DNA from 4 places in the Micromonospora sp. CA-246542 genome. Region 2 is predicted to be linked to each of the others. Evidence: riboswitches for the same ligand, from Rfam matches in the RefSeq annotation. Region 2 holds a riboswitch; each other region holds the start of a gene.
The links. Region 2 has a riboswitch for cyclic di-AMP ahead of ACQP0N_RS00445 (NlpC/P60 family protein). Riboswitches for the same ligand answer to the same signal wherever they lie in the genome.

Region 1: another riboswitch for cyclic di-AMP. It lies ahead of ACQP0N_RS02920 (coiled-coil domain-containing protein); the one in region 2 lies ahead of ACQP0N_RS00445 (NlpC/P60 family protein).
Region 3: another riboswitch for cyclic di-AMP. It lies ahead of ACQP0N_RS11015 (C39 family peptidase); the one in region 2 lies ahead of ACQP0N_RS00445 (NlpC/P60 family protein).
Region 4: another riboswitch for cyclic di-AMP. It lies ahead of ACQP0N_RS14295 (transglycosylase family protein); the one in region 2 lies ahead of ACQP0N_RS00445 (NlpC/P60 family protein).

What each region holds. Positions count from the first base shown of each region.
Region 1 is NZ_CP192040.1:600,348-602,537, reverse strand. Features, by position in the region: partial or broken gene ACQP0N_RS02925 (YibE/F family protein) at 1-971, shown strand, start outside; cyclic di-AMP (ydaO/yuaA leader) riboswitch at 1,138-1,268, shown strand; gene ACQP0N_RS02920 (coiled-coil domain-containing protein) at 1,273-2,190, shown strand, end outside.
Region 2 is NZ_CP192040.1:90,746-92,935, reverse strand. Features, by position in the region: gene ACQP0N_RS00445 (NlpC/P60 family protein) at 8-1,048, opposite strand; cyclic di-AMP (ydaO/yuaA leader) riboswitch at 1,061-1,196, opposite strand; gene ACQP0N_RS00440 (N-acetylmuramoyl-L-alanine amidase) at 1,433-2,190, shown strand, end outside.
Region 3 is NZ_CP192040.1:2,349,319-2,351,508, forward strand. Features, by position in the region: gene ACQP0N_RS11010 (hypothetical protein) at 1-237, shown strand, start outside; cyclic di-AMP (ydaO/yuaA leader) riboswitch at 523-663, shown strand; gene ACQP0N_RS11015 (C39 family peptidase) at 896-1,744, shown strand; gene ACQP0N_RS11020 (alpha/beta fold hydrolase) at 1,879-2,190, shown strand, end outside.
Region 4 is NZ_CP192040.1:3,063,595-3,065,784, forward strand. Features, by position in the region: gene ACQP0N_RS14285 (peptidase inhibitor family I36 protein) at 1-205, shown strand, start outside; gene ACQP0N_RS14290 (peptidoglycan-binding domain-containing protein) at 314-802, opposite strand; cyclic di-AMP (ydaO/yuaA leader) riboswitch at 1,073-1,241, shown strand; gene ACQP0N_RS14295 (transglycosylase family protein) at 1,241-1,909, shown strand; gene ACQP0N_RS14300 (hypothetical protein) at 1,985-2,190, opposite strand, start outside.

The DNA.
Region 1 (2,190 bases), 510 kb from region 2:
CCCACCATCAGCACCTGGAACATCGCCGAGCACCAACGCGGGACGCCGCTGGTGTGGCTCGTGGTGGTCTTCGCCGCCGCCATCGTCGCGTTCGGCCGGTGGCGGGGCCTGGCCGCGCTCGCCGGCCTGGCCGCCAGCTTCGCCATCCTGCTCACCTTCGTGTTACCGGCCATCGGCGCGGGCCGGTCACCGCTGCTGGTGGCGGTGGTCGGCGCGGCCCTGATCATGTTCGTGGTGCTCTACCTGACACACGGAGTGACCGCGCAGACCTCCGTCGCGGTCCTCGGCACCCTGGGCAGTCTGGTGCTCACCGGTGTCCTCGCGACCATCGCCACGGCCGCCACCCAGCTCACCGGCTTCGGCAGCGAGGACGCCACCACGCTCTCGATGTTCCAGGCGGATGTGGACCTGCGCGGCCTGCTGCTCGCCGGGATCATCATCGGCTCACTCGGGGTACTCGACGACGTGACCGTCACCCAGGCCGCCACCGTCACCGAGCTGGCGAACGCCAACCCCGGGCTGAGTCGACGACAGCTCTACCGGGCCGCCACCCGGGTCGGCCGGGCCCACATCGCCTCCACGGTCAACACCATCGTCCTGGCGTACGCGGGCGCGTCACTGCCGCTGCTGCTCCTGCTCACCGCCGATTCGCGCCCCATCGGGCAGATCCTGACCAGCGAGTTCCTCGCCCAGGAGATCGTCCGCAGCGCGGTCGCCACGCTCGGCCTGATCGCCGCCGTACCCCTCACCACCGGGCTGGCCGCCGTGGTGACCGCGGCCGGGTCGACGGCCACGCCCGGCGCGGACCCCCGCCACCGCGCCCCCGCGCGGACCGCGCGGAGGCGCTCGCCGCTCTCAGTTCCCCGCCGGCGGGGAGGGCCGACCGGCCCGATCCACAGCGGAACGCACCCCCATCCACCGCCACCACCGGGTGGCCAGAGCCGAACAGGAGCACGGATACGGCATGGTGACACTCCTCAGCGTGACCGGATCGGGCACCCGCCCTGAGAACCGCGTCACTGGTCACTCAACGCCATGGCGAAATGACGCTTTTAGTCGGCATCAGGACGTAGCTCAGGCGGTGGACTCTCGGGTAACCTCGCTGCCGGTCACCGACGAAGGCGCGCAGCGGCGCCTGCGGTGCCACCGCCCAATCGCCAACCGGCGAGCCGGGGACCCAGGCACCTGGGGTGAATCCGCGACAGCGGTAGGGGCCACTTCCGCCCCGAACCCGTCAGCTAACCCGGTCGGCGGTCGACGGAAGGGAAGATTGTGACGGCACCCCTACGCCGCTGGTTGACACCCGTGGTGGCCGTGTTCGCTGCGCTGACCGTGCTCGCCGGGCCCCTCCCGGCCCACGCCGCCCCGACGACCCCCACACCGTCCGGGCACGAGGAGGACGGCGACGAGCCCAAGCTGCTCACCGACGTCATCGAGCAGACCAACCGGGACTACGTGGCGGCCAAGTCCAAACTGGACAAGTCCAAGAAGCGGCAGCTCGAACTGGCGGCCGAGGTCGACCGGGCGAAGGCCGACCTGGCCGCGCTGGCCCCGCAGGTCGCGCAGATCGCCGCTCAGTCGTACCGGACCGGACGGGTCGGCGCGATCGCGATGCTGCTGGAGGCCGACGCCCCGGACTCGTTCGTCCAGCGGGCCGCGGCGCTCGACGAGATGAACATGGTCAACGAGAAGAAGCTCGCCGAGGTCAACGCCGTGAAGTCCCGCGCCGAGCAGGCCAAGCTGTTGCTCGACGCGGAGGTACGGGAGCAGCAGAAGCAGACCGCGCTGATGGCGAAGGACAAGCGCGACGCGGACAAGGCGCTCGCGCTGGTCGGCGGCAAGGGCTTCACCGGCGGCCTGGTGGACGCCACCTCTCCGGTCGCCCGGATCGGCCCGGGTCGCACCGCCGACGGCGACTGGAAGGCGCAGTCGTGCAGCGAGAAGGACCCGACCACCTCCGGCTGCGTCACGCCGCGCACGCTGCACGCGTACAAGGAGGTCAAGCGGGCCGGATTCAACCGGTTCGTGGGCTGCCACCGCAACGGCGGACCGTACGAGCACCCGAAGGGCCGCGCCTGTGACTGGTCGTTGCAGAAGAGCGGCTTCAGCCCGTGGCACAACGACGACACCCGGATGTACGGCAACAACGTGGCCGCGTTCCTCATCCGCAACGCCGACCGGCTCGGCATC
Region 2 (2,190 bases):
GCTTCGGTCAGCCGGGGCGGCCGTAGCTGTGGATGGGCCCGTCGTCGACCTTCTTCATCTTGACGGGCACACCGGCCTGGGAGGCGTGCACCACCCAGCCGTTGCCGACGTACATCCCGACGTGGTGGATGTCGCTGTAGTAGAAGACCAGGTCACCGGGGCGCAGGTCGCCCTTGCTGACGTTCTTGGTCACCCGGCTCTGCGCGGCGGCGTTGTGCGGCAGCGACACACCGGCCTTCGCCCAGGCGGCCAGCATCAGCCCGGAGCAGTCGTACGAGTTCGGCCCCTCGGCGCCCCACACGTACGGCTTGCCGATCTGGGCGCAGGCGAACTTGACCGCGATACCGGCACCGCCACCCGGGTAGCTGGCCGGGCAGGGCGCGGGACGCAGCGGACCGCCGCCGCCGCTGCCGTACACCTTGAGGCGCAGCTTCTGCAGCCGGTCGATCTCCTCGTTGATCTGCTTCTTCTTTGCCGCCAACTGGGCCTCGGTGCGGGTCAGCTGGACCACCATCTCGTCCAGCGGCGCCTTCTGCCGGGCCAGTTCGTTGCGCAGGTCGGCGACCTGGCGGACGTCCTCCTGCTGGTTGTGGGCGAAGCGGTCGAGCATTTCGAGCTGACCGACCATCTCGCTGGGCGACCGGCTGCCGAGCATCGTGTTGACGGTCGACAGGTTCTCACCCATGTACGCGCGGACGGCCAGCGCGCTGACCTTGTCCATCGCGGCGTCGACCTGGCGCTCCAGCGGCGCGATGCGGGCGGCGAGCGCGTCGGCCTGCTTGCGCTTGAGGGCCAGGTCGGCACGGGTGGCGTTGTGCCGCTCGATGATCGGTTCGAGCTTGTTCCAGTCGTCGTCGATCTGGCGTTCGATCTCGGCGACGGACGGATCGGCGTGGGCCACCGTGGCGCTGCCGGTCAGGACGACGGCGACGCCGACCAGGGCGGCGAGAACGGTGGTGAAGCGGGACCAGCGTGGACGCGGCACGGTCGACGGCGGGTCGGCCGGAGCCGACCGTCCGAACGACGGCCGCGGGGCTTGGAGGGCCACCGGGTTCCGTACTCCTTCTTCCTGACCGCCTACCGGGTTAGCTGACGGGTTCGGGCGGGAAGTGGGCGCCCTACCGCAGGAACTGCGGATTCACCCCGAGGAACCTGGGTCCCCGGCTCGCTCGCGAGCGACTCGGCGGTGTCGGTCCGTTACCGCCCGGGGTGGGCAGACCTGCTACCGGGCCGACGAATGACCAGAGTAGAGACGGCCGTTACCGATCCGCAACCCGTGCGGCCGTGACACTCCGTACTGATTGCAGCGGGCCATCGAACCGATGTGAAGATTTCTTACCGCACGTTTCGAAACATGGAAAGGTATTGACGCGGACTCCCGGGCAGGGCGAAGGTGACCGCAACCGACACCAGTTCACATGTAGGGGGTTCGATGAAACGTCCGACCCTGCTCGCCGTCGCGCTCGTCACCGCCACGGCGGCCGTACCGTTGCCCGCCGGCCCGGCCACCGCGGCCCCCGCCGCCGACCGCCAGCAGCAGTACGCCGCCGCAGCGACCGAGTACGGCGTGCCCATCGACGTACTGCTCGGCGTCTCCTACCTGGAGTCCCGCTGGGACAGCAACGCCGGCACGCCGAGCACCAGCGGCGGCTACGGCCCGATGCACCTGACCGATGCCCGGCACGTGGCCGCCCTACCCGGGCGCGGTCACCACGACGCCCCGGGAGAGGATCCGCGCGGCGACGAGTCCCGTCGTGCTCTCGCACCGGCGCCCGCCGCCGGGGACGCGCCGCCCAGCGCCGCGCTGCAGACCGTGGACGCCGCCGCCGCGCTCACCGGCGCCACCACCGAGGCGCTGCGTACCGACCCGACGACGAACCTCCGGGGTGGGGCGGCGCTGCTGGCCGCGTACCAACGGGAGGTCGGCGCCCCGGTCGGAGTCGGCACCGACCCGGCCACCTGGTACGGCGCGGTGGCCCGCTATGCCGGCGCGGACAGCGCCGATGCCGCGGCAGCCTTCGCCGACGAGGTCTTCACCACGATCGGCGCCGGCGAGACGCGGGTGACCGACGACGGCCAGCGGGTCACGCTGCCGGCCCGGGCGGTACGACCCGAGCGGGCCTGGCTGGACCGACTGGGACTGCGCCGGCTCGCCCGCCCGGACGGGTTGGAGTGCCCGAGCACCGTGTC
Region 3 (2,190 bases), 2.3 Mb from region 2:
CTGCTCATCCGGGCGATCCGTGACACCAGGCTGGCCGAGCACCGGACGGCCGTCCAGCGGGAGCGGTCGTCCTGGCGGGACGCCGAGGTGGCCGCCGAGTCGGCGCGCGTCCTCGCCGAGGAGGCGTACGTGGCGGCGGTCCGGTCGCGGCCGAGCCCGGCGTTCTCCCGGCGCACCGCGACGCGGCCGTCGCGTACGGCCCTCGTGGCACGCTGGCGTCCGGCCCGGGCCGGTTGAGCCCGATCTGTTATGTGAGGCGGGTCACCGGCAGCGGAAATCGGGCGGCGGGCATCATCGGCGGCCATTGCGCCCGCGATTGTGGCCGCGTTGTCGGCCACCTGTCCGGTTGTCGCCCACGGGTGCCGGCGGAACCCGTTGTCCCATCGAGTCACGTCAGCGGCAAAACGTGCAGAAATTGCTGGGCCAATCGATGTTTACGCAGGTGGGCGCGGCTTGGCAGAGTGCGCACCGGCCAGTACTGTCGTCCCGTCCGGTGCGGTTACCGATCGCAGGAGGCGACGCCGTGCCGACCCGCTCAATCGTGATCAACGAACCGGGGACCCACAGTAAGTCCGGGGTGAATCCGCGAGCCACGGCCCGCGGTAGGGCGATCTTCCCGCCCGAATCCGTCAGCTAACCCGGTAGGCGGTGACGGAAGGAGTTCCATCCTCGTGCAGCACCCCTCGACCCCCTTGTTGTTCCTCCGCCTCCACGGCGACGCGGTGTCCCCGCTCATCCGCCTCGTGACGGTGAGCTGACCCCCCGGGTCACCGCACTTCCCGCCCGGCGCGCCGGGCGTTCCCCTGAGCGGCTCATCATCCGCGGGCCACCGCCCGCGCGCTGACGCCTGCCCGGATGCCGGTCGGGCCCCGGTGTGCCGCTCTCCCTGTGAACCGTGGAGGACCTCGTGAAGCACACCCTGAAGCGCCAGCTCCGTCGCCTCGCGACCGAGCGCCCGTACCAGATCGTCGCCGCCTCCGCCGCGGCCCTCGCGATCGCCACCACCGCCGGCGCCCTGGTCGCCGGCGCCGACGACGCCCCGGCCGGCTCGCGCACCCCGACCACGGTCGCCGAGATGCGCAGTGACACCGTCGCCTCCCGTGGCGAACTCCGGTCCGCGGCCCCGTCGGCGAGCGTCGCACCGAGCACCGCCGCCCCGGCCACCAGCGCCGCGTCCCCCGTCGCGAAGGCCACGAGCAACCCGGACGTCACCCGGAAGCCGACGCCGCCGAAGCCGCCCGCGAAGAAGGTGCTCGACTACGACTACGAGGCGCAGAACACCTACTACAACTGCGGCCCGGCGGCCACCCGCAACGCGCTCAGCGCCAGCGGCATCGACCGCACCCAGGAGGAGCTCGGCGCCGAGCTGGGCACCACCGAGATGGGCACCAACTCGGCCGAGGACACCACCCGGGTGCTCAACGCCGAGGTGAAGGGCTCCCCGTACCGCACCCGCATGTTCGCGGGCACGCCCAGCCCGGCCCAGATGGACCGTCTTCAGGCCGACGTCGTCAAGGCCATCACCGATGGCCGGGGCGTGGTGGCCAACGTCGCCGGCGACGCCATCGACACCGAGGGCGGCTACCACTCCTACGGCGGTGGGCACTACATCGCCGTCGTCGGCTACAAGGACAACGGCCGTACCGTGCGGATCGCCGACTCGGCGAACGCCGCCGACCCGGCCTACTGGATCACCACGATCGACCTGGCGAACTGGATCGCCACCCGGGGTTACTCCGCCTGACCAACGCGCGACACCCCACGACGCCGCGGGCGCCGTCTCCCACGAGGGGCCGGCGCCCGCGGCGTTCCCGGGTCGGGGCGCGACGCGGGTGAACGGCTCTCGTACCGGGCCGCGAACCGTGGGAGACTGCGGCCGTGGTGGATGAATCGGGTGGTCAAGCCGACCGTGAGCCGATCCTGTTGCTGCTGCACGGCATGGGGGCGACGGGTGACGTGTGGCTGCCCTGGGCGCCACTCCTGGAGCACCACTGGCCCGGCCGATGGCTGGCGCCCGATCTCGCCGGTCACGGTTGGTCGGCGCCGCTGTCGTCGTACTCCTTCGAGGGTTTCGCCCAGCGGGTCGCCCAGGGCCTGGCCTCCGACGACCGTATCGTCGTGCTCGGGCACTCGCTCGGTGGCGTGGTCGGCCTGGCGCTGGCGGCCCGCGCCGCCGGCCTGCCGGTGGAC
Region 4 (2,190 bases), 3.0 Mb from region 2:
GTTGCCCTCGTACTTCCGCAACAAGACTCAGTCGATCATCAACAATCGGCCGTCCGGCACCGTCTCCACCTTCTGGGACAACGCCAACGCCACGGGCCTGCTCGGTTACCAGCACGCCTACGGCTACCGGGCGAACCTGGCGTACGACTCGGCGGCGATCGGGGGGACCTGGAACCAGCGGATCGAGGCGGTCCGGGTCTGCTGATCCGCGAGCGTCGCCGGGCAGGGGGGCAGCCGGCGACGCCGCACCGGGGAGGGGCCGCCACGGCGCCGGCCGGAGTCCACGGGGACTCCGGCCGGCGCTGTACGGCGGTCAGCCCGGGTAGTAGCAGACGTTGGGAATGACCGGTCCACCGTTGACCCCGAAGATCGCGAACCCCATGTACGCGCGGGTCTGCGGGCCGTACTCGCCGTCCTCGGCGATGTTCGCGTACACGATGTCCTCATTGATCTTGTGCTGGGCGTACCGGACGGCGTCCCGGGTCTTCGGACCGTAGTTGCCGTCGAGGGTGAGCGACCGCGCGTAGCAGTTGTTCAGCGCCTCCTGGAGCACCAGCACCGCGGAGCCCGAGTGGCCGTAGGTGAGGTAGCAGTGCTTGTTTCCGGTCTGCCAGCCGACGGTGGGCACGTGCATGTCCGCGCCACCCGGGTAGCCGCCGACCCGGTAGAAGGTCAGGCTGGTGCACGGGCTGGACGCCTGTGCGGCGGTCGGCGCGGCCAGGGTCAGGCCGGTGCCGGCCAGTAGGGCTACGAGGGTGAACGCGGCGCGGCGACGGCCGTTGCGACGCTGCTGGAGCGGCATGATCTCCTCCTGGGGTGTCGTTTCCGGGACGGACCCGGTGTGCTCCAGAGCATCGCGACCGCCTGTCTACGGTTTCCTGTCCGAACGTCAATTCACCGTGGCAGCAGACCCTGATCGGAAACGGTCCATGATGGCCGCTGCACAGGTGCAGGTCGTCCGCAACCGCTGGCCGGAGCGCCCCGCGTGAGCCGGTGAACAACTTCACAAGCGTTGGGCGACCGTCACCCACCGTGCCTACCGTCGGTCGGGTCCACCACCGTGGACGCCGCGACCGGCAACGCCAAATCCTGCCCCCGGTCGTCGGAAACAGAACCCGGGCAGGAGCGGGGGACCCAACGTTCCTCGGTGCATGTCACCTCGGGGTGAAGCCGCCAGCGCGCGGCCGGGCTCCTCGGCCCGAACCCGACAGCTCACCTCGCCGGCGTGGAGGAACGATCCATGACGTCTACGTACACCCCCCGTCATCGACGGGTCACCACCCGCCGCGTCGCCGTCGGTACCCTGGCCGTCGGCGCGGTCACCGGCGCCGTCGCCCTCTTCGGCCCGGCGGCCCCGGCCCAGGCCGGTGTCAACTGGGACGCGATCGCCCAGTGCGAGTCCGGCGGCAACTGGAAAATCAATACCGGGAACGGCTACTACGGCGGGTTGCAGTTCTCCCAGGGCACCTGGGCCGGCTACGGCGGCACGAAGTACGCCGCCCGCGCCGACCTGGCCAGCCGTGGCGAGCAGATCGCGATCGCCGAGAAGGTGCTCGACGGGCAGGGCATCGGCGCGTGGCCGACCTGCGGCCGCAAGGGCGGCTCGTCCGGCGGTACCTCGACGAAGTCCACCGCGAAGTCCCCGACGAAGTCGACCTCCAAGTCGTCGACGTCCACCTCCGGCAAGGAGCGGCCGTCCCGCGGCGACCAGCCGGCCACCCGTGGTCACGAGCGGACCGCCCCGGCGGCCAGCGGCGACACGTACGTGGTCGCGCCGGGGGACACCCTGTCGGAGATCGCCGAGCGGCACCCCCGCAGCGGCGGCTGGCAGGCCCTGTACGAGCGCAACCGTCAGCTGATCGGCGCGGACCCGGGCCTAATCTTCCCGGGGCAGCGGCTCGCTCTCTGACGTACCCACAGGCGAACGCTCGGCCGGGTCACCGGCCGAGCGTTCGTTCGTCTGGCGCTGTCCTCGCGGGACGGGTCACGCCGCCGAGGCGGCCGACCTCGCCTCGCGGCGGGCCATCACGTCGCCGTTCCAGCCCCAGCGCTGCGCCGGCGCGGCGGGCTCGGCCGGCCAGCCGGTGCCGCGCCCGCCACCGTCGATGGCCGTCTCGACCGAGTCGGAGGTGCTGCGGGCAAGTCGCAACGACTGCTCGGCGGTCGTACGCGCCGCACACGGCCAGGACT